Regions from separate parts of the Sinobacterium norvegicum genome, predicted to be linked through region 2. Evidence: predicted binding sites of a transcription regulator. Region 2 holds the regulator's gene; each other region holds the start of a gene.

Region 1 (5,576 bases), 730 kb from region 2:
TGAGATCTACCGCGCCGACCATACCGCCTATTCTAAAAAACTTAACAAGGTCGTGATGATGCGCGACGTGCCCGATCACAACAAGGAAGACTTTGTGCTGCTGTCAGGGACTAAGGTTCGCCAGATGCTGGGCGAAGGCATTGCGCCACCGCCAGAATTTTCACGGCCAGAAGTCGCTCAAATCCTGATGGATTACTATCAGATTCTTGACCAGAAATAATCAATAATGCGCTGTCTTGTCGGTGAGACTCACAGGCCAGACAGCAAAAATCTCCAATAGAGAATGCTGAGGGAGCGTGTTCTATTGGAGATAAAAAGATTAACTAGACTGTGTTAACTATCTAACACAGCCTTTTTTCCTTAAACCTTCGCAGGTTTGCACCTTAAACCTTCGCAGGTTTTGCAGCCTTGGCTGGTTTTTCTGCCACCTCATCTGTCACTGCCGCGGCGGGTTTTTCCTCATCACCCTTACGTGTTGGAGTGACTAACAGCTCAGCACGGATGAGACGATCCAGCTCTTCGCTGATCTCTGGATTTTCTGTCAAATAGCGCGCAGAATTAGCCTTACCCTGGCCAATCTTGCTGCCCTTATAGGCGTACCAGGCACCGGACTTATCGACCAGACCTAGCTTCACACCGAGATCGATAATCTCGCCCATGCGATAAATACCCTGGCCATACAGAATCTGGAATTCGGCCTGCTTAAACGGTGGCGCAACCTTGTTCTTCACCACCTTAACCCGGGTCTCGTTGCCGATCACCTCATCGCCATCCTTGACTGCACCGATACGGCGAATATCAAGACGAACCGATGAATAGAACTTCAATGCGTTACCACCGGTGGTGGTTTCTGGGCTGCCGAACATCACACCAATTTTCATACGAATTTGGTTAATAAAGATAACCAGGGTATTGGAGTTTTTGATCACACCGGTCAGCTTACGCATCGCCTGAGATAACAAACGAGCCTGTAGACCAACATGACTATCACCCATGTCACCTTCGATTTCAGCCTTGGGCACTAACGCCGCCACTGAGTCGACGATTAGCACATCGACAGCGCCGGAGCGAACCAACATATCGGTCACTTCTAACGCCTGCTCACCAGTATCCGGCTGCGAGACAATTAAGTCATCGATATTGACGCCCAGTTTCTCAGCATAAATAGGGTCTAAGGCGTGCTCCGCATCGATAAAGGCACAGGTGCCACCGGTTTTTTGCGCCTGGGCGATTACTGATAGAGTCAGAGTTGTCTTACCTGAGGATTCTGGCCCATAAATTTCAACAATACGGCCCTTGGGCAAACCACCTATGCCGAGAGCAACATCCAAGGCCAACGAACCCGTAGAAATTGAGGGGATTGACTGTGCCTGCTGGTCCCCCATACGCATTACTGTACCCTTACCAAATTGACGATCAATTTGCTGCAGCGCGGCAGATAAGGCTTTATCCTTGTTTGCGTCCATAGGTGTGCTCTCTCTTTACAATTAAAATAGGCCAAATAGTCGGCCAACATCGGGCCGTATAATATCGCTGTTACTGGCTGTATACCATACTATTGATAGCGTTTTCTCGCACTACTATCACCGCTGACCCGAAGGCCAATAACAACCAAATTCAAACAGTGAAACTACTGTACACTTAATCAGGTGTATAAATCAACAGTATTTTTTCGCCCCCCCTAAACGGCAGCGATAACGGCCTGAAAAGTCGCGTAAGCTCTAGCCCGCAACACACCTATGACGTTTGACTTAACCGTTGATTAAACTGAGAATAGCCCTACTGACCAGCGACTATATAATAACGAAGAGTATGTAATGCGCCTTTCCATCCGTAACAAAATGCTCCTGTTCATCGCATTGCCCACCACGGTTATCTACCTGCTCGCACTGACCAACATTCTGTTATCGACCTGGTCACAGACCAAGAGTCAGGCCGAACAGTCGATCAGCGAAATCACCAAAGTCAGCGCCTTTCAATTTAATCAGTACATTTCTAAGGCGGCCAAGGTGGCCGATACTGGCGCCAGTTTTCTTGATACCGTGCCGGATATCAGCGAGGCACAGCTCTATCAAATACTACGCTCAAACGTGATTAACAATACGCCAATATACGGTTCTGCCATCGCCTTCGAACCAGGCACTTATCGCCCTGGCAACGAATTATTTGCACCCTATGTTTACAATAACAATGGGGAAATTATCGCGATGAATATCAGCCGGGATGTACTCGACTGGTATAATGATCCCCATTGGCAGTGGTGGCACCGACCTAAATCTGAACACACCGGTTTATGGACGGCGCCTTATTTTGATGACGGCGCTGGCAACATCTTAATGACCACCTATTCCGTTCCCTTTTACAAAAAAGGTGTGTTTCGCGGCGTCATCACCGTCGACATTGACCTGCAGGGACTGGAAAAACAGCTCGGCGATAGTGCCGATAAGGCCATGCAATTTGCCATTATCACCGGCGACTCGGGCCAGTTTGTCTACTCCCCCCATATTGAAGATATTATGGTTAAGGACATTTATCAGCAGTTACAAACACATCAACCCAGCGACTACCGCCAGATTGGCGACCTGTTAACGGCCGGAGGCAGCGGTACGATTACCCTCGATGGCTTATTTAAAAACGAACACAGCCTGGTTGCCTACACCCCAATTAATTCGACCGACTGGGTACTCATCGCCACCCTGCCGGCCAGCAATGCCAGCAGCGCCTTCAATCGCTATATTCCCTATATCGTGCTGCCGTTTATCATCGCCATCCTGCTGACCAACGGTACCATTTTATTTATTTCCAAACGGCTTACCCTACCACTGCGCATATTACGTAATCAAAGTTTAAAGATTGCTCAAGGCGATCTTTCCAATAGGATAACACTGCCTGAAACCAACGATGAAATTGGCGAGCTATCCCACGCTTTCAACCAGATGAATAGCGATTTACAGGCCAATATAGAACGGCTCTCGATAGAACACGCCGAACGTCTAGAAGCAGAGGAAGCTAATCGAGCCAAGAGTGAATTTTTATCTAACATGAGCCATGAGCTGCGGACACCGCTGAATGGCATCATGGGTTATGCCCAAGTCATGCAGCGTGATGGCAAGGCCAGCAGCGAACACCTTGCCATGCTGGCCTCGCTGCTTAACTGCAGTGACCACCTACTCAGCTTAATCAATGACGTACTGGACTTATCTAAGATTGAAGCGGGTAAAATTGAGCTAGATATCAGCAGTACCGACCTGCACAAATTATTACAGGATGTCTCCGATATTATCAGCGTGCGGGCACAGGACAAACAGCTCACCTTTGCCGTGATTACCTCACCAGAAGTCCCACGCATCATTGATACCGACGACCGCAAGCTACGTCAGATACTGATTAACCTGCTGAGCAATGCCATCAAGTTCACCGACAGCGGCAGTATCACGCTAAAAGTATACGAGCAACCAAAGAACCGTATACGCTTCGATGTCATCGATACCGGCAGCGGCATTGAGGCCGATAGTTTGGAGCAGATATTTTCCCCCTTTAAGCAAATGGAAGCAGGGAAAGTCGCCGGCGGCACAGGGCTCGGACTCGCTATCAGCCGCCAACTCTGCGAGCAGATGTCAGGCTATCTAACCGTCGAAAGCACCGTTGGCGAGGGCAGCCAATTCTGCATCGAGCTGCCCTTGGTAGAGAGTGGCGACAATGACATTGACGCCGTCAGCGTCGGCGAGAATTATGAGTTTGCCCAATTGCAGTCGCCACCGCTGGAGGTGTTGATTGTCGACGACAGCAAGACCAACAGAGAGGTGTTGGATTACCTATTAACCAATGCCGGTTTCCACTGCCGAACCGCCAACGACGGTCTGCAGGCGGTCAACATGCTGCGCGACCAGCACTTTGACCTGGTGCTGATGGATATCCGTATGCCGAACATGAACGGCATCGAGGCAGTGCAGTTGATCCGTCAACACCACAGCAGTAACAAGCTGGCCATTATTGCGATTACCGCCAGTGTTTTCCCCGAGTTTAAGCACCAGGCCAGCACCGTCGGCTTCGATGGTTTTCTCGCCAAGCCATTTAAGGCCGCCGAGTTATTTGAGAAAATCCAGCGGCTTTGTCATGTCCGTTACAGCGACATATCACCCACGGGTTCGACACCACAACCATTCGTCACCCCACCGCAATCGCACACCGTAGCAGTTGCTGAGAGTGCCGGTGATAGCCTGCAGCAGCTAGATCAGCACACTGTCATTCAATTGCTGCGCGCCGTCAAAGTGAACAATATCACCGCTATTCTGGCGATCTGCCAAGACCTGCCCGAGAGCCAACAGCAGGGCGCCGATACCATCACAGAGCTGACCAACGCCTTCGAGTTCGAACAGTTAAAGCAATTACTTGAACAGCTGATATAACCAAAGAGCCAGGCAGGTCCCGGCCTGGTCGGCGAGGACAAATTGGAGACAACAAAAAGCCCGCTTATATTGCTATAAGCGGGCTTTTAAAATATGGCATCCCGTAGGGGACTCGAACCCCTGTTACCGCCGTGAAAGGGCGGTGTCCTAGGCCTCTAGACGAACGGGACGCGATGCCTTGCTAGATTTTCAACCACTGAAACAGTCGCTTCGATCTTGCTCTGAGGAGGCCAACTCCTCAAGACGGGGCGAATATTATAGAACTCACTTTTTATTGCAAGCACTTTTTTCCAAAGGCCGGAAAATAACCGCTGAGGTCGCCGGCTGACGATATCTCGACTCAATTGCTAAGTCTGTCACACTAAAGCACTTAATTTTCATTCATTGAGTAAAAATTTGATCGAAAGTCGTTGGAAATTGTATATCAACTCGGTATTTTAGCGCTGACACTGCCTTATTCAATGTTTAACAAGGATTACCCTTAAATGCTTAAAAAAATACTTGCCACCACTCTAATCGCTGGTGGCCTGGTCGCCGCCAACAGCCATGCCTCTGATCTCGGCATCAATATCAGCGAACATGCCGCGCAGTTTAAATATGGCTCGGAGTCAGACACCATGGCGTGGGATGGTAGTTGGTTATATGAAGAGGACAACGGCAGTGTCTTCAGTGGTGGACTTTATGCCAAGGGCCAGGAAGGCATGTTCAGCGCCAAGTTAGGCGGCCGTGTGTTTTATGCCGACCTCGATAACGGCGACGGTTACGGGATGGCTTTAGGCGGCACCGGAGCCCTACACTTTACCCACCAGTTTCGCGTCGAAGCAGGCCTACACTATGCCCCCAGTATCTTAAGCTTCAGCGATATCGAAGGTATGACCGATGCAGAAATTCGCGCAGTGTTTCAAGTCGTGCCCAATGCCTCCGTGTCCGTCGGCTATCGCGACGCCTCTGCAAAAGTCGAAAAGTATGGCCGCGAAGAGATTTTCAAAGGCTTCTTTTTCGGCATGAATATGAGTTTTTAACCCCTGCGGCGGGAAACGCAGCCGCTTTCTCGCCAGTATAGGCATTTCAATTGACGCTATAATCATAGAAAATAGCCATAAAAATCAGCAGATTAAAACAAATACCAGGCTGATTCACACCAGCAAACAGTAAAATCTTGCCCCA
Region 2 (5,576 bases):
AAACGGCGGCAGAGCAAAAAGGCGTCATCGAGAAACTGGCTAACGGCAGTGTCGACATTATTATCGGCACCCACAAGCTGATTCAGAGCAACATCAAATACCAAAACCTTGGCCTACTGATTATCGACGAGGAGCACCGCTTCGGCGTAAAGCAAAAGGAGCAACTCAAATCCTTGCGCGCCCAGGTCGACATCCTCACCATGACAGCCACACCCATACCGCGCACCCTGAACATGGCGATGTCAGGCATGCGCGACTTATCGATTATTGCGACACCACCGGCCAAGCGTTTATCTGTCAAGACCTTTGTTCAGGAACGCCAGGATGCCGTCATCAAAGAAGCCATACTGCGAGAACTACTCCGTGGCGGCCAGGTGTACCTGCTGCACAACGAGGTTAAGTCGATTGAAAAGACGGCACGCGAGATAGAAGCACTGGTACCTGAGGCCCGCGTCGCCATTGGCCACGGCCAAATGCGCGAAAAAGAGCTTGAGCAGGTCATGAGCGATTTTTATCACAAACGCTATAACGTACTGGTGTGCACCACGATCGTTGAGACAGGCATCGATATTCCATCGGCCAACACCATGATAATTGACCGTGCCGATAAATTTGGTCTGGCCCAGCTTCACCAACTCCGCGGTCGCGTCGGGCGTTCCCATCACCAGGCCTACGCCTATCTGTTGACGCCTCACACTAAAGCCCTGAGTAAAGACGCTCATAAACGATTAGATGCCATTAGCGAGGCCCAGGAGCTTGGCGCAGGCTTTACCCTGGCCACCCATGACATGGAGATTCGCGGTGCCGGCGAACTGCTCGGTGATGAGCAGAGCGGCCAAATCCAAACCGTCGGTTTCTCCCTTTACATGGAGATGCTCGAAGAGGCCATCGACGCCATTAAACAGGGCAAGACACCCAATATTGAAAAGGCGTTAAATCAAGGCAGCGAGGTCGATATGAAGATTGCCGCCTTAATCCCCGACAACTACCTGCCAGATGTCCACGGTCGCCTCATACTCTATAAACGCATCAGTGGCGCTAAAAACGATGCCGATCTACGCGAACTGCAAATTGAGATGATAGACCGCTTCGGTCTCCTGCCAGAGCAAGTGAAGAATTTATTCGATATTACCGCACTCAGAATCAAGGTTGAGGCCTTGGGTATTAACAAGCTAGAGGCCGGCACAGAGAAAGGACGAATCATCTTCGGCAGCAATACGACTATTGAACCTATCAACATTGTACAACTGGTGCAGAGCAAACCCGCCAGCTATCAGCTCGAGGGCGCCAACACACTCCGGTTCAACGGAAAAATGGAGCAAAACAGCCAAAGGTTTGAAGCCGTCAACAAATTACTCGATGCATTAGCAGGCTGACAAAAAGGCTGATGCATCCTTCGCATCGGCCTGATAAAGTGAAGCCGATACCGATATCATTAGGATGTAAATTTTGTACTACCGATTATTACTTATCGCCAGCCTCATGTTGGCCGCTAATGCGAACAGCCAAAGCCAACGCACAGAAGACAACGAAGAAACCAGTGAACCCCGCTGGTATCAAGTCGAGGTTATTCTTTTTGAAAACCTCAACCCCAATGCTGCCGAAGAAGAACGCTGGGGAGATGTGATTAATTTTATCGCCGCAGAGAACAGCCTCTCTCTTAACGATATCAACACGATGACTGACAGCGAGGAGGATACAAACACCGCTCAAACAGAGCCTGGTGATACCTCAACCCAGACTGGCGAGTCATCAGACAGCGAAGCCCTGGACGCCGTCCGTCAACCTCTTATTTATCTGGATGAAGAACAGCGGATGCTCAACAAGCATGCCTTGGCACTGGATAAAAACAGCAATTACCGCGTGATGTATCACCAATCTTGGCTAATGGTGTTTAATGAGGGCGAAACATCACCCCCTCTGCTTATCCACGCTGGCGAGAGCTATGACCAGCACCACCAGCTAGAGGGCAGCCTGGATATCCAACTCAGTCGCTTTCTTCACGTAAAATCTAACTTTTGGCTCAGCAGCTTCAGCGAATCCTTCGACAGTGACGACAACACCTACACATTCAGTTATAGCGCCGACGACAGCCTATCGCCCTACCAAACAGCTAACTCACCACGCTACAGCAGCTTCAGCGACAGTGGCTTTAAGTATCAGACGCTGATGGCTAACGAGTATGACGTCGAGCAAACGGCCAATCTTAACAACCATAGCCGGCTCAAGAGCGACGAACTACACTATGTTGACCACCCGCTGATGGGGATGCTGATCAAGATCAACCGAGCAGAAGAAACAAGCCCAGCATTCGAAACCGAACAATAATCCCTACCTGACTGCCGCTGTAGCGCCCTACGGTGGCCATCGCTCAACCACCTGTTAACCGCTAGATCCCCCCCTCGGGACACTCTACTTGCGCTAAATCATTGATTAATACTTGCACAGCTGAAAAACACTGTATAGAATTACATGTACTGTATGGATAACCAGATAAGCAACTATGATAAAACTGACTGCAAGACAAGCCGAAGTACTCGCCTTGATCAAACGCCACATCAATGATTCAGGCCTCCCCCCTACACGGGCTGATATCGCCAAAGAACTGGGCTTTCGCTCACCCAATGCCGCAGAAGAACATCTTCGAGCACTGGCCAAAAAAGGCGCTATCATCATGCTTGCTGGCACCTCTCGCGGAATTCGCCTGCCCCAAGAAGCGGAAGAACTTGGCCTGCCTATTATTGGTCAGGTTGCTGCCGGCAACCCAATACTGGCCGAACAAAACATCGACGACCACGTCAAAATCCCAGAATCATTCTTCTCTCCACAGGCAGATTATCTGCTCCGAGTACGCGGCGAGAGCATGAGAGATATCGGCATTATGGATGGCGACCTACTCGCTGTTCATCGCACCAGCCAGGTCACTGATGGACAAATTGTCGTCGCCCGCATTGAAGATGAGGTCACGGTTAAACGCTTCAAACGCGGTAAGACCAAACGAGAATTATTGCTGCTCCCTGAGAATCAAGACTTCGAGCCAATAGTCGTCGACTTAGCCGAACAAGATGTATCGATTGAAGGTATCAGCGTTGGGGTTATTCGCCAACACTAAGTAGCTTGACGCCAGCCATGCTGGCGAATTGAACAGATTAAAAGGGACGTATTATGCCATTATTTGCCGCACTAGAACAAAACGACAATGCAGTTAACAACGAGTATATTACCGAGATTTGCATTAAGGGCCACCCCAGCCAAGAACTGCTAATACTTCCCATTATCAGCCATCTCGCAGGGGAAGACAGTAAGCGCTGGGTTACATGGATAAACCCACCCTCACTAAACCGCCAGATCCTGAAACAATTTGGCTTGGAAAAGCGTCCTATATTGATCATCAACAGCGACTCAGACGAGCAACTGCACAATTTGTTGCTGCGCTGTCTCAATAGCGGCAAAAGCAATACGGTTGTAGCCAACCTGAACAGCACCAGCACCATCAATCAGGACGAATTAGCCTACGCCGCAATCAACGGCAAAAGCCACTGCCTGCTTATTCGCTAAACCAGATACCCAGGGAGTTCAATTAAATTGGCTTGACGACGAAACGTCTCCAGCCATGAGTAATTCAGGGACAACCAGCAACAACTGACTCAATTCACCCTGTCATTAAGCTCAGTGAAGTACCACCTCACGTGATAACTCTTGCTCACTGCCCTCGTAGACTTCTTCAGCCTGGAATACAGCCTCCTCTTCTTGATTCTCGACAATCTCGGCAAAGGTCGCCATGCCGGCTTGAATCATTGCCTTGGCAACCTCAAGTCGAGCCGTCGCCGATACCATCTCAGACTCGTTGGTGAATCGGATATTAATCAGAGGACGTCCATCGCCATCCGCATGTCGTAATACAATCTCGCCATTAGCAAGTTCCACAATTTCCAGTAGAGAAGACACTACGCCCACCTTCTTTTTGTAAGTAACTAGAACTTCTTTATAACACCGCTTTGTCAGATTTAACAAGCCTTTCGAGCAGGATTGCACACAATAAGATGCTTAGCTTTCTACTGAGTGCTGACGCTGGCGTTGAATTAACTCGGTAAAACCGGTTTTTATCGACACGATGGTCGCCATATCAAAATCAATCACTGGCGCATCGAGATTCACCGCTGCAATCGCAAACTGTCCAGCATTTTTACGCGTTATCGGCATCGTCTGTTCCAGCTGCAAAGTACGGCTATGGAGCGTCAGCAACTGACACAGCCAGCCCTGTCTCGACAATGTCAGCAGCTCATTGAGTTCGCCGCTTTGATGCTGCCCCTGCTGCAAGAGCTCTACCACCTCAGGCAACTGCCATGATGTTGGCAAAGAATCCTCGGTCACATGATAGGAAGAGACGACCTCAACCACATAACTGCGATAGGCGGTGTAAAGATGAGTCACAGCGGCCTCCATCAGCCCACGGCGCTCCGCCTCATTCAGCTTTTTGGCCAACGTTAGCTGCTGCTGACAATACTGCAGCAGCGACGCTATTCGGCGTTGATAATCTCTCATAGCAGGATACCTCTTGGCTATGCTCTATAAAAAAAACCCGCCTTTGCGGGTTTTTTGGATTAATTGAAAGGCGTCTACTTTTTCTTCGTCGCCTTTTTCTTAACTACACGTTTTTTCTTCTGCTCTTCAACCCACTTACCGCCGACGTAATAAGCTGTCCAGCCACTGGCCTTGCCTTCAACCTCGCTCAGCACATACTGCTCTTTAGTCTTGCGACTATAGCGAATAATGGCGGGGTTGCCGGAAGGGTCCGCCACGGGTGCCTTCATCAAAAAGTCATACTTTGGATCGATCTCGGCCTGGTGTGGCAACAACTCAGACACCAGCGGTGCCCGCGTCTCTCGGTTCTTAGGAAACTTACTGGCCGCCAAAAATAGCCCGGCTGCACCGTCACGAAGAATATAGGTATCCTCAACCTTGATACAAGCAAGTTCAGGCATCGGAACCGGATCCATTTTTGGTGGCGCGGCTTCACCACTACGCAACAGCTTGCGGGTATTTTTACAGCCCTCGTTGGTACAGCCAAAGTATTTACCAAAACGGCCCGATTTGAGCTGCATTTCAGAACCGCACTTATCACACTCAAGCACCGGCCCTTCATAGCCTTTAATCTTGAAGCTGCCCTCTTCTATTTCATAGCCTGAGCAATCCGGGTTGTTACCACAGACATGCAGCTTACGCTGCTCATCGATCAGGTAGGACTCCATCGCCGAGTTACAGATTTGGCAACGGCGCTTATTCAGCAACAGACGAGATTCTGCCTCTTCATCTAACTCAGTACTAACCGCCTCATCGCCTGACACCAAGTTAATCGTACACTTGCAGCGCTCTTTGGGCGGCAAGCTATACCCTGAACACCCTAAAAACACCCCCGTACTGGCTGTTCTAATTTGCATGTCGCGGCCGCAGTCTGGGCATTTAATATCCGTTGGTGTCGGGCTATTAGCACGCATACCACCCTCGTCAGACTCTGCCTGATCCAGCTGAACCCGGAAATCGGTATAGAAATTATTGAGCAATTTTTTCCAGTC
Region 3 (5,576 bases), on a different contig from region 2:
TTGGGTCGTGGGCAAGGGCCAAGACTGCCGAGCGGGGGCCGCTGTGTTTCTCGACAAATAAGCCGGGGTCAGTCCATTCGATATCGATGCCACCTTGATCGGCGGTATAGTTCCAGGCATCGGCCATCTCCTCGCGGTTATCACAGATCCGCACCTGGTAACCGGCACTCAGTGCAATTCTGGCCACATGCTCGCTGACCTGACTAATACCCAATAACAAGATTGACCAGACCTGAGCATAGCGGAGGCTGACCGCCTCGGCGCTCCTCTCTACCTCTTTCTTCGGACTATCGCTGAGGGTAATCAAGCCATGGGCTGCAGTGCCCAGATTGATCGTGCGCTCAAAGGGATGGTAGTGTTCGGCCAGCTTTAACCACTGGCTGATATGATTGATGTTGTCATGACTGGGTTCCAGCCTTTCGACTAACAATTCAATACTGCCGCCACAGGGCAGCTCCGATGGCTGGCCACTGCGATTAAGCTGGCTATTGTAATCAAACAACACCGCCTGCTGCTGGAAATCACCGGCCACTAGTTTTTCGAAAAACGCCTGTTCTAGGCAGCCGCCGGAGATAGACCCTACCCGCTGTTTACCATTAGAGGCAAAAAGCGAACCAACGGGACGGGGCGCCGAACCATAGGTAGAGACGATGGTACACAGCCACACCGGTTGGCTGTCTGCCAACCAGTGCTTGAGTTGTTTTAATACGCTTAAGTCTGTTAATTGCATGGTCTGCTTAAATCACTGGGTCGGATAGTTAGAATACATCAGCCTAGATATCGTGTCTAAGGCCCCATTATAGGCAAGTCAGCCACGGGCCGCTGTTTAGGCCACCTGTGATTTGTTATCATCAGGCTATTTGGTCGCACTCGCTATGAGCATCAGCAAATACCCTTCGAAGGTGACACTGCCCGAGTCCGCCCCCGGCTGCATTACTGTGCTCGATTACTTGGTGCTGAAGTTTCCACTGATCGGTGCCAATACTTGGCGTCGGCGTATGAATACCGGCAAGGTACACGACACAGCGGGAACGGCCATCGGCCCGGATAGACTGTTTACCGCCAAGCTGGGTGTCTATTACTACCGCGAGGTCACCGAAGAGCCTGTCATCCCCTTTGACGAGGCTATTATTTTTGAGGACGACACCTTACTGCTGGCCTATAAACCGCATTTTTTACCGGTGACTGCCGGCGGTCGCTATGTCAATCAATGCCTGCAAAACCGGCTTCGACAGTCGACCGGTAACGATCAACTGCAGGCCTTACATCGTCTCGACCGCCTCACCGCCGGCCTGGTACTGTTCGCCAAAAAGGAGCAGCATCGCGCCCTCTATCATCAGTTGTTTGAACACCATAACATCGAAAAACACTATCAGGCGGTGAGTGAAATAGACCCCTGTGTAAACTATGTTGGTCGACAGTGGCAGGTGGAAAACCATATCTGTCGAGGTGAGCCGCGTTTTTTAATGCGCATCGGCGAGGGCGACAATAACAGCTGTTCGCTGATACGCTGCATCGGCCAACACCACAACAAGGCGCTGTTTGAGCTGCAGCCTATCACCGGAAAAACTCATCAACTGAGGCTGCATATGCAAAGCATCGGCCTGCCTATTCTCAACGACCCGCTCTACCCCGTACTGCAACCAGAACAGCCACAAGACTTTAGCCGTCCACTGCAATTACTGGCGAGGCGCTTAACCTTTACCGATCCAGTCACCCAGCAGCAACGTGACTTCCGCTATCACGCCGAGCTTGGCCTTGAGTAATCCAGCCCCGGGAAATCACCATGGCCGCTAAACGCTCCCGCCTCGACCGCTTTATTGTCCAGCACAGCGAACTGACACGGCGACAATTAAAACCGCTGTTAGCCACAGGTAAGGTGTTAGTGGATTATCAGCCCGTGAATGACGCCAATCTGTTGGTCGATTATTTCAGCCATATCTCTGTCGCGGGCAACGTGCTACAAAATAATCAGCCGGTTTATTTTATGCTCAACAAACCCTGCGGCACAGTCAGTGCCACCAAGGACGACAAAAATAAAACGGTGTTTGACTGCTTGAGACAGGAAGATAGCGTGATAGCCGGCCTCCATATTGTCGGCCGCTTAGACTTTCATACTACCGGACTGGTGCTCATCACCAACGATGGCCGCTGGTCTGAGCGTTTGACGCTGCCAAATAAAAAAATCGAAAAACACTATCGAGTCAATTTACAAAACCCGATCGACGAATCTTACATCAGCGGTTTTGCCGAGGGCATGTATTTTGAGTTTGAAAATATTACCACCCAGCCTGCGCGACTCAATATCATCGACACTCACACCGCCGAGGTGTTTTTGACCGAGGGAAAGTATCATCAGATAAAGCGGATGTTCGGCCGTTTTCGCAACCCGGTTATCGGCCTCCACCGGGCCGCCATTGGTCATATCCAGCTTGACCCGACGCTGCAACCGGGGCAGTACCGGGCGTTAACCGCCGATGAAATCAGTGGTATTAAGTAAACAACCGGGGCAAGCACGATAAAGAGTCATATTCGCATCGACACAACACTGCTTTGTTTATATCGAAATTAATAAAAAATATCATTTAATTAAAATACTAAGATATATTGCCATTGCTCTTTCCGCCGTCCCAGCGCTTTATCGGCGCACTCCTATCGCGCTATTTTTCGGGGCGTTTCGACGGCACCCAGGCCCATATCATGGCCACCTCTATTGGCTCCTTGCCATCTTCATCGGTAACGGTGCAAGCCACTTCAACCTCGCCCTTGGGCGCGCTTTTCATCAACTCGATTTGCTCGGCGGTCAACCAGGCCTCTGCCCGCATTGCGCCACTGGCTCGTTTCAAGTAATCAATCTGCATTGACTTAATCACCGGCGTCGCATCAGCCGGTAAGTTTAAACCGACGATGGCGCCTGTCGCGCTCTCACAGATCAGCCCCATCGCCACCGCATGAATACCGCCAATATGATTTTGTACTTTCTTACGATTAGCGAGAAATACAATACTGCGCTCAGGGGTGAGTAACTCGAAACGCAACCCCGCTGTGCCGAAGAATTTAACCACCCGACCAAAAATAAAAGACAGTAAACGTGGCTGAATTGATTCAGGCATGGCTGAGCAACGGTCGTAAACATTGCGCAACATACTCTTTTTTACAGCGGTATTAGCCATAGGGAGGAACTCCGATAATGTATTATTTTTCACCAAAGGGTGGCATCTAAGGGGTACCACCACAAATGGTGACACCGTCAACACTATTGTATATAGCTTTACTGAGGTGAGGCAAGCCCTGGCTTTTTCTCTCCTGACAGCGTTGCAAACTATTTTATTGTCGATCGAGCCACTTCACTATATACTGTATAAATATACAGCCTCTGGATTACCTATGTCAGTCTCCCTACGCGGGCGCAGCAGCATACGCTCTTTTAACGCCGCCCAACGCATCCATATCCCTTTATTCTTAGAGCGAGTCTCCGCCGGCTTCCCCTCGCCGGCACAGGACTATATTGAGCAGACCCTCGATCTCAACGAACTCTGTATTCAGCACCCTGCCGCCACATACTACGTACGGGTACAGGGCGATTCGATGATCGAAGCTGGGCTCTACGCCGAGGACATCTTAGTCGTCGACCGCTCATTACAAGCTCGCCATGGTGACATTGTCATTGCCGGCCTGCACGGCGAACTCACCGTTAAACAGCTCGAGCTACACCCACGGCCGCGGCTGCTCCCCCGCAACAAGCACTATCGCCCCATCGATATTCCCGATGGCGTTGAACTCGATATATTCGGCGTTGTCAGCAGTGTTGTGCGCAATATCCGTCGCTGAATAATGGCCGCCTCAAACTGTATTGCGTTGATCGATTGCAATAATTTTTACGCCAGCTGCGAGCGTTTATTTCGTCCGGATTTAAGGCATCGACCCGTCGTTGTACTCTCTAACAATGACGGCTGCGTGGTGGCACGGTCGGCAGAGGCTAAGCAGCTCGGTATTAAAATGGGCGTGCCTGTTTTTAAAATACAGCGTTTGATCAAGCAGTATAATATTGCTGTGTTCTCCTCCAATTACGCCCTTTATGCCGATTTATCAGCCCGTGTCATGCATCATCTAGAGGCGCTGACTCCGGCACTCGAGGTCTACTCCATCGACGAGGCCTTTGCCGATCTCAGCGGCATCGCCCCTGGCCAGCGGCTGAATTTGGGCACACAACTAAAAGACACCGTCGGCCACGGCACTGGCATTACTGTCTGCGTCGGTATTGCCCCCACCAAGACACTGGCCAAGCTCGCCAACCATGCCGCCAAACAATATCCGGCCACCGGTGGTGTGGTCGACCTCAGCGCGGTAAGCCGGCAGCAAAAATTGCTGGCACTATTGCCGGTCAGCGAGGTATGGGGGGTTGGTCGGCGACTGTCACAGCAACTCCACAATATCGGTATCGGCAGCGCATTAGCACTGGCGCAGTCCGACCCGGCGATGATACGCCAGCAGTTTTCTGTGGTACTCGAACGTACCGTGCGAGAACTCAACGGCGAGGCCTGTTTTGGCCTCGAGCAAACACCGGCGAGAAAAAAACAAATTATCTGCAGCCGCTCATTTGGCCAGCGCGTCACCACATTGACCGAGATGCAACAAGCTGTTGCCGGCTATGCCTGTCGCGGCGGCGAAAAGCTGCGAGAAGAAAAACAATACGCCAAACAGCTCAATGTCTTCATCCGCACCAGCCCTTTTGCTAATCACCAGCCGCAATATACGCCCAGTCTCAGCGCCTCGTTCGCCACCCCCACCCACGACAGCAGAGAGATTATGGCGCTGGCCAGGCAGTTACTTCAACGCATTTGGCGGCCGGGCTTCGCCTATGCCAAGGCCGGCATTATGTTGTCTGATTTTTACCACCCTGGGGTTTTCCAGCCCGATCTTTTCAGCCCTCACCGGCAGCGAAAAAACGCCACCGATCTGATGAATACCATCGACCGGGTTAATCGTAGCGGCAAGACTCAGATTTTTTTTGCCAGCCAGGGTATCGATAAACCCTGGTCGATTAAACGGCAGTATTTATCACCCGCGTATACCACGCGCTGGGCCGATATTCCCCGTGTGTATTAGGCTGATTTCACCTCGGACAAAAAACAACCGATTGCCGCAAACCGCCAACAGACAGTGCCACACCGCCATGCCAACACCTTACACACGGACTTACCCACAGATTCTGTGGGTAAACCACTGGCAAAAAAAATAGCCGCATAAGGCGGCTATTTTTCATTGTTGACTACCGCTGACTATTGCGGTGCGTCCTGCGCTGACACCCAGTTGTCCGAATTGCTCAGCATGTCACTTAACCAATCGCTTAATACCACACCGTCGGCTGTCGTCGCCAAGTCGGCACTGCGTAGCATGGTGTGCGATTTACCGTTGATAATAAAACTGCGGAAACGATCGGGGTTGTTGGTTTCCAGCGCCGCCATCTCTGGTACTAACGCCGCCTCAAACTCTTCTGTCGGCATACCGAGGAAGGCAAAGCCAATGGTATTATCTTGTTTGGAGCTCAGCATGGCCAAACGCATATTCGGGTC
Region 4 (5,576 bases), on a different contig from region 2:
GGTTACTCGTCATAATTTCGAGGGCGGCCACTCGGTGTTTGAGTTGGCCAGTGATGACCATCACGACCACATGGTGTGCATGGAGACCGGTGAGGTGGTTGAGTTTTTCGATGAGATTATCGAGCAGCGTCAGCACGAGCTGGCAGAAAAGCACGGCTTCGAGATCGTCGATCACAGCATGGTGTTATACGTTCGTCCAAAGAAGTGATGAATACGGGTAAAAAAAGCGCCCTAGGGCGCTTTTTTTTGTGTCTGCAGAAAGTATGTTAATCGCTTTTAGGCGTGTTGTGTGGTCAGCATCTCCCTGGCGTGGGCTCTTGTCTGCTGGGTAATCGCAATGCCCCCTAGCATTCTGGCGACCTCTTCTACTTTGTCGTCTTTGTTGAGTGAAATAATCTCGCTGTGAGCGCTTTTCCTATCGGCAATTTTGTGGGCGAAATAGTGTTGGTGGCCCTGGCTGGCCACCTGCGGCAGGTGAGTGATACAGATGACTTGGCTGCTTTGGCTCAGCTCGCGTAATAATCGGCCAACCACCTCGGCAACACCACCGCCGATGCCGGCATCGACCTCGTCAAAAATCAGCGTCGGCGGCGATTTTTTGCCGGTGGCGACGACGCTGATGGCCAGGCTGATGCGAGAGAGTTCACCGCCAGAGGCGATCTTGGCGATGGCGGCGGCGGGCTGGCCGGGGTTGGTGCTGACCAGTAGCTCGATGGCTTCTCTGCCGTGCAGTGAGCGGTCGCAGCTGATCAGGGCGAATTCGATTTTACAGTGCTGCATGCCCAGTGCCTGCAGCTGTTTGTTGACGCTGGTGCAGAGCTTTTTGCCGTGACGGCGTCGGTTGTTGGTGAGTTTGTCGGCGGTGGCGTCGTAGCGTTCTTGTAGCGCTACTATCTGTTGTCGCAGTTGCTCGATTTGCTCTTCGCCGCCAAACAGTTGCACTAACTCTTCGCTTAACTGCTGATGCTTCTCGTAGAGCTGGTATGCCTCTACCCGATGTTTGCGGGCGATTTGATAGACGCTGCTGAGCCGTTGCTCAACGCTTTCTAAGCGTTCAGGGTCGTTGGGTTGATGGTTGATGTGATGATTAATCGCATCGCTGGCCTCACCGACAATAATGTGGGCACTGTTAATCATTTCCAGTGCTTCCTGCAGTGAGCTGGAGGGCTGTTGGATGGTGCTCAGTGCTGAACTGACCTGGTGCAGTTGGCTCAGAAGGCCGGTATTACCGTCGTCGCAAAGCTGCTGACTGTGGAAGCAGGCTTGTAGAATCTCGTCGGCGTTGGCCAGCTGTGTTTGCTCCTGCTCCAGTTGCTCCAGTTCATGTTCTGCAAGGGCGAGCTGGTCGAGTTCTTCGACCTGGTAGCGCAGCAGTTGTTCGCGGGCCGTTTGCTCTTCACTGTTATCGATGCAGTTTTGTAGCTGCTTATTTAATGTTGATATTTCACTGTAGTACTGTTTGATATCGGTGATCAATGGCTCGTTACCGGCGTAATCGTCGAGCAGCTCACGTTGACTGGTTTTCTGCAGCAGCGAGTAATGTTGGTTCTGGCTGTGGATGTCGATTAGCAGGGCGCCGAGCTCGCGCAGTTGCACCACGGTGGCGGGGCGACCGTTAATATAGGCCTTGTTGCGCCCGCTGGTATTGATTATCCGTCGCAGCAGGCAGTCGTCGGTGCCGAGATCCTGCTCGCACAGCCAGGCCTGGGCGGCTTTGTTCGTGCTGATATCGAAGCAGGCGTGAATATCGGCCTGTTTGCAGCCATTGCGTATCAACTTGGCGTCGACTCGGCCGCCACTGACGGCTTCTAAGGCGTCGAGAGTCAGCGACTTGCCGGCACCGGTCTCACCGGTAATGACGGTCATCCCCTTGTCGTACTCGATTTCGAGGGACTTGGCGAGGGCGAAGTTATCAATGCAAAGCTGGGTCAGCATAGTGAATTCCTGTTGTTGTTCTGGTGTGGCCAACTACTGTTCATTTTTACAGCTCATGTATGTTTATACAGTAAAAATTTGGCTTTGGGAAATCCGTGTAAAAAAACAGCAATCTGACGCTTGATATTTATTTGGCCAGCCCCCATAAACAGCTACATCAATCATCGCCCTGTTACCGCTTCATTAAAGAGCGGACGCAGGGCGGCGTTAAGAAAAACGAATTTTGTGATCGGAGTGACAACGTGTCAGAGCTAAATCAAGAGCAGCAAGCAGCAGAAGCGGCGGCAGAGGAACAGGTAGAGCAGCAGTTGGATGAGCAATCTGAAGCTGTTGAGGGAACCTTTGAACAGGCTGCTGAGCAAGATGGAAACGATTTGCAGGCTCAGCTTGATGCGGCCAATGAGGAAATTGCCAGCTTGAAAGACAGCTCGCTAAGGGTTCAGGCAGAGGCGCAGAACGTTCGCCGTCGTGCCGAAGGTGAAGTCGATAAGGCGCGTAAATTCGCCCTCGAGAAGTTTTCTATCGAGTTGTTGAGCGTGATGGATAACTTGGAGCGTGCTATTGAGGCTGCTGGTGATGAAGCCAATGCGCCGGCAATGGAAGGCGTTGAGTTGACACGTAAGAACCTCGCCGATGTATTTGCCCGCTTTAAAATCACGGCAGTCAGCCCGGAAGGTGAGCCGTTTGATCCGCAGCAGCACCAGGCAATGAGTATGATCGAAAACCCCGATTGCGAGCCAAATACGGTGATGCATGTGGTCCAGAAAGGCTACGCCTTGAACGAGCGTCTTATTCGCCCGGCCATGGTGATGGTTAGCAAGTAAAAATATTTTGCAGCAGTAGTGAACTTTTTGATGGCGCCCCTTGATATTTCAAAAATTGCGCCAATATATACTACCAAGCAACGAATCAGGGGTATTCCCCTTAGGTACGCTGCCAGGGTCGACAATCCGACAACCTGGTAAGCAGCAAAGATTAGATTTAGGAGAGAGACATGGGAAAGATTATCGGCATCGACTTGGGTACTACTAACTCTTGTGTATCGGTTTTGGACGGCGACAGCGCCCGCATCATCGAAAACGCAGAGGGTGACCGTACTACCCCATCTATCATCGCTTATACCGATGACAACGAAGTACTTGTAGGTCAGCCGGCCAAGCGTCAAGCAGTGACCAACCCAACGAACACGTTGTTCGCGGTTAAGCGCCTTATTGGTCGCAAGTTTAAAGATGACGTTGTACAGAAAGACATCAGCATGGTTCCTTATACTATTGTTGGCGCCGATAACGGCGATGCATGGGTTGAGGTTAAAGGCGACAAAATGGCGCCACCGCAGATCTCTGCTGAAGTATTGAAGAAAATGAAGAAGACTGCCGAAGAATACCTCGGTGAAGACGTGACCGAAGCGGTTGTTACCGTTCCAGCTTACTTCAACGATTCTCAGCGTCAGGCAACAAAAGATGCCGGCCGTATTGCGGGTCTGGATGTTAAGCGCATCATCAACGAGCCAACTGCCGCAGCACTTGCCTACGGTATGGACAAGGCTATTGGCGATCGCACCGTTGCCGTTTACGACCTCGGTGGTGGTACTTTCGATATCTCTATTATCGAAATGGCTGACGTCGATGGCGAGAAGCAGTTCGAAGTATTGTCGACCAACGGTGATACCTTCCTCGGTGGTGAGGATTTCGATATGCGTCTGATCGAGTTCTTGTCAGGCGAGTTTGAAAAAGAAAGCGGCATTAACCTGCACAGCGATCCACTGGCTATGCAGCGTCTGAAAGAAGCGGCAGAGAAGGCCAAGATCGAATTGTCTTCTGCATCGCAGACCGAGGTTAACCTGCCTTATATTACTGCCGATGCAACCGGACCTAAGCACTTGGTTGTTAAAATGACTCGTGCCAAGCTTGAGTCGTTGGTAGAAGACTTAGTGGTTCGTTCGCTGGCGCCAATGAAGCAGGCGTTGGCCGATGCTGACCTAAGCACTTCGGAAATTGATGATGTCATCCTGGTGGGTGGTCAGACACGCATGCCAATGGTTCAGGAGAAGGTTGCAGAGTTCTTCGGTAAAGAAGCGCGTCGCGATGTTAACCCAGATGAAGCCGTTGCCATGGGTGCCGCAATTCAGGGTGCTGTATTGGCCGGTGATGTTACCGACGTCTTGTTGTTGGATGTAACGCCACTGACTTTCGGTATCGAAACCATGGGTGGTGTTGCCACGCCGCTGATCGACAAGAACACGACTATCCCAACCAAGAAGTCGCAGATCTTCTCGACCGCTGAAGACAATCAGTCTGCTGTAACCATTCACGTGGTTCAGGGTGAGCGTAAGCAAGCCTCGCAGAACAACTCATTGGGTCGTTTCGACTTGGCTGATATTCCACCTGCACAGCGTGGTATGCCTCAGATCGAAGTAACCTTTGATTTGGATGCCAACGGTATCTTGAACGTGTCGGCCAAAGATAAGGCGACGGGTAAAGAGCAGTCTATCGTGATTAAAGCCTCTGGCGGTTTGAACGATGACGATATCGAACGCATGGTTCAGGAAGCTGAGGCCAACGCCGAAGAAGACAAGAAGTTTGAAGAGCAGGTTGCCGCGCGCAATACGCTTGATGGCTTGATTCACGCAACCAAGAAGACTCTTGAAGAAGCTGGCGATAAGGCAAGTGACGAAGAGAAGTCGGGAATGGAAGCGGCTCTGGCGACAGCTGAAGAAGCGGTTAAGGGCGATGATGTTGAGGCGATGCAAAAGGCAACTGAAGCATTAACTGAAGCTTCGAGCGGTTTGGCGCAGCGTATGTACCAAGAGCAGCAGGCTCAGGCCGGTGCTGAACAAGAAGGTGCTGAGCAGCCACAGGAAGCGGATGACAATGTTGTCGATGCTGAGTTCGAAGAAGTGAAAGAAGAGAAGAAGTAATTAAGGCTCTTCGGTCGCGCCCTTGGGTGCGACCCACGCTCTTTTTAAGAACGCGGGCCTTGCCGCGTTTTTTGCTATTAGAAAATAGGCGATAGAAGTCAATGTCAAAACGTGATTATTATGAAGTCCTCGGTGTTGATCGTGGTGTGTCAGGTAAGGATTTAAAGAAAGCCTATCGTCGAGTGGCGATGAAATTTCACCCGGACCGCAACCCGGATGATGCCCAGGCAGAAGAAAAATTTAAAGAAGCCAATGAGGCTTATGAAGTCTTATCCGACGAGCAGAAGCGTTCTGCCTACGATCAATACGGGCATGCCGGTGTCGATCAGCAGGGCGGTTTTGGTGGCGGCGGCGGTGGCGGCGATTTCGGTGATATCTTTGGTGATGTTTTCGGCGACATGTTTGGTGGTGGCGGCGGTCGTCGTCAGCGCGGCCCGCAGCGCGGCAGCGATTTGCGTTATACCCTGCAGATCGATTTAGAGCAGGCGGTTAAAGGTACGACAGCCAAGATTAAGATTCCAACCCTGGTATCCTGTGATCCTTGTGGCGGCAGCGGTGCTAAAAAGGGTTCGGCGCCAGTGACCTGTACCACGTGTAATGGCGCTGGCCAGGTGCGTATGCAGCAGGGTTTCTTTGCGGTGCAGCAAGCCTGTCCGACCTGTCATGGCAAGGGCAAAATGATTGCTGATCCGTGTAACAGCTGTCACGGCCAGGGGCGTGTCGA

The links. The regulator LexA, encoded in region 2, represses DNA repair genes until DNA is damaged. The targets are predictions, from matches to a motif close to ACTGTNTNTANANACAGT.
Region 1: the regulator LexA is predicted to act here: its motif matches at 1,633-1,650, upstream of recA (recombinase RecA).
Region 3: the regulator LexA is predicted to act here: its motif matches at 3,357-3,374, upstream of umuD (translesion error-prone DNA polymerase V autoproteolytic subunit).
Region 4: the regulator LexA is predicted to act here: its motif matches at 1,971-1,988, upstream of recN (DNA repair protein RecN).

What each region holds. Positions count from the first base shown of each region.
Region 1 is NZ_CAKLPX010000001.1:777,538-783,113, forward strand. It holds gene sat (sulfate adenylyltransferase) at 1-220, shown strand, start outside; gene recA (recombinase RecA) at 384-1,466, opposite strand; gene L9P87_RS03365 (PDC sensor domain-containing protein) at 1,818-4,409, shown strand; tRNA gene L9P87_RS03370 (tRNA-Glu) at 4,504-4,579, opposite strand; gene L9P87_RS03375 (YfaZ family outer membrane protein) at 4,895-5,431, shown strand.
Region 2 is NZ_CAKLPX010000001.1:51,215-56,790, reverse strand. It holds gene mfd (transcription-repair coupling factor) at 1-1,376, shown strand, start outside; gene L9P87_RS00295 (CsiV family protein) at 1,450-2,328, shown strand; gene lexA (transcriptional repressor LexA) at 2,504-3,112, shown strand; gene L9P87_RS00285 (SulA-like leucine-rich domain-containing protein) at 3,166-3,558, shown strand; gene L9P87_RS00280 (hypothetical protein) at 3,670-3,948, opposite strand; gene L9P87_RS00275 (DUF6586 family protein) at 4,048-4,545, opposite strand; gene topA (type I DNA topoisomerase) at 4,620-5,576, opposite strand, start outside.
Region 3 is NZ_CAKLPX010000002.1:427,873-433,448, reverse strand. It holds gene L9P87_RS10985 (XdhC family protein) at 1-730, opposite strand, end outside; gene L9P87_RS10980 (pseudouridine synthase) at 876-1,766, shown strand; gene L9P87_RS10975 (16S rRNA pseudouridine(516) synthase) at 1,787-2,500, shown strand; gene L9P87_RS10970 (DUF4442 domain-containing protein) at 2,661-3,173, opposite strand; gene umuD (translesion error-prone DNA polymerase V autoproteolytic subunit) at 3,388-3,831, shown strand; gene umuC (translesion error-prone DNA polymerase V subunit UmuC) at 3,835-5,109, shown strand; gene L9P87_RS10955 (pectin acetylesterase-family hydrolase) at 5,283-5,576, opposite strand, start outside.
Region 4 is NZ_CAKLPX010000002.1:564,675-570,250, forward strand. It holds gene fur (ferric iron uptake transcriptional regulator) at 1-208, shown strand, start outside; gene recN (DNA repair protein RecN) at 277-1,935, opposite strand; gene grpE (nucleotide exchange factor GrpE) at 2,178-2,759, shown strand; gene dnaK (molecular chaperone DnaK) at 2,930-4,852, shown strand; gene dnaJ (molecular chaperone DnaJ) at 4,954-5,576, shown strand, end outside.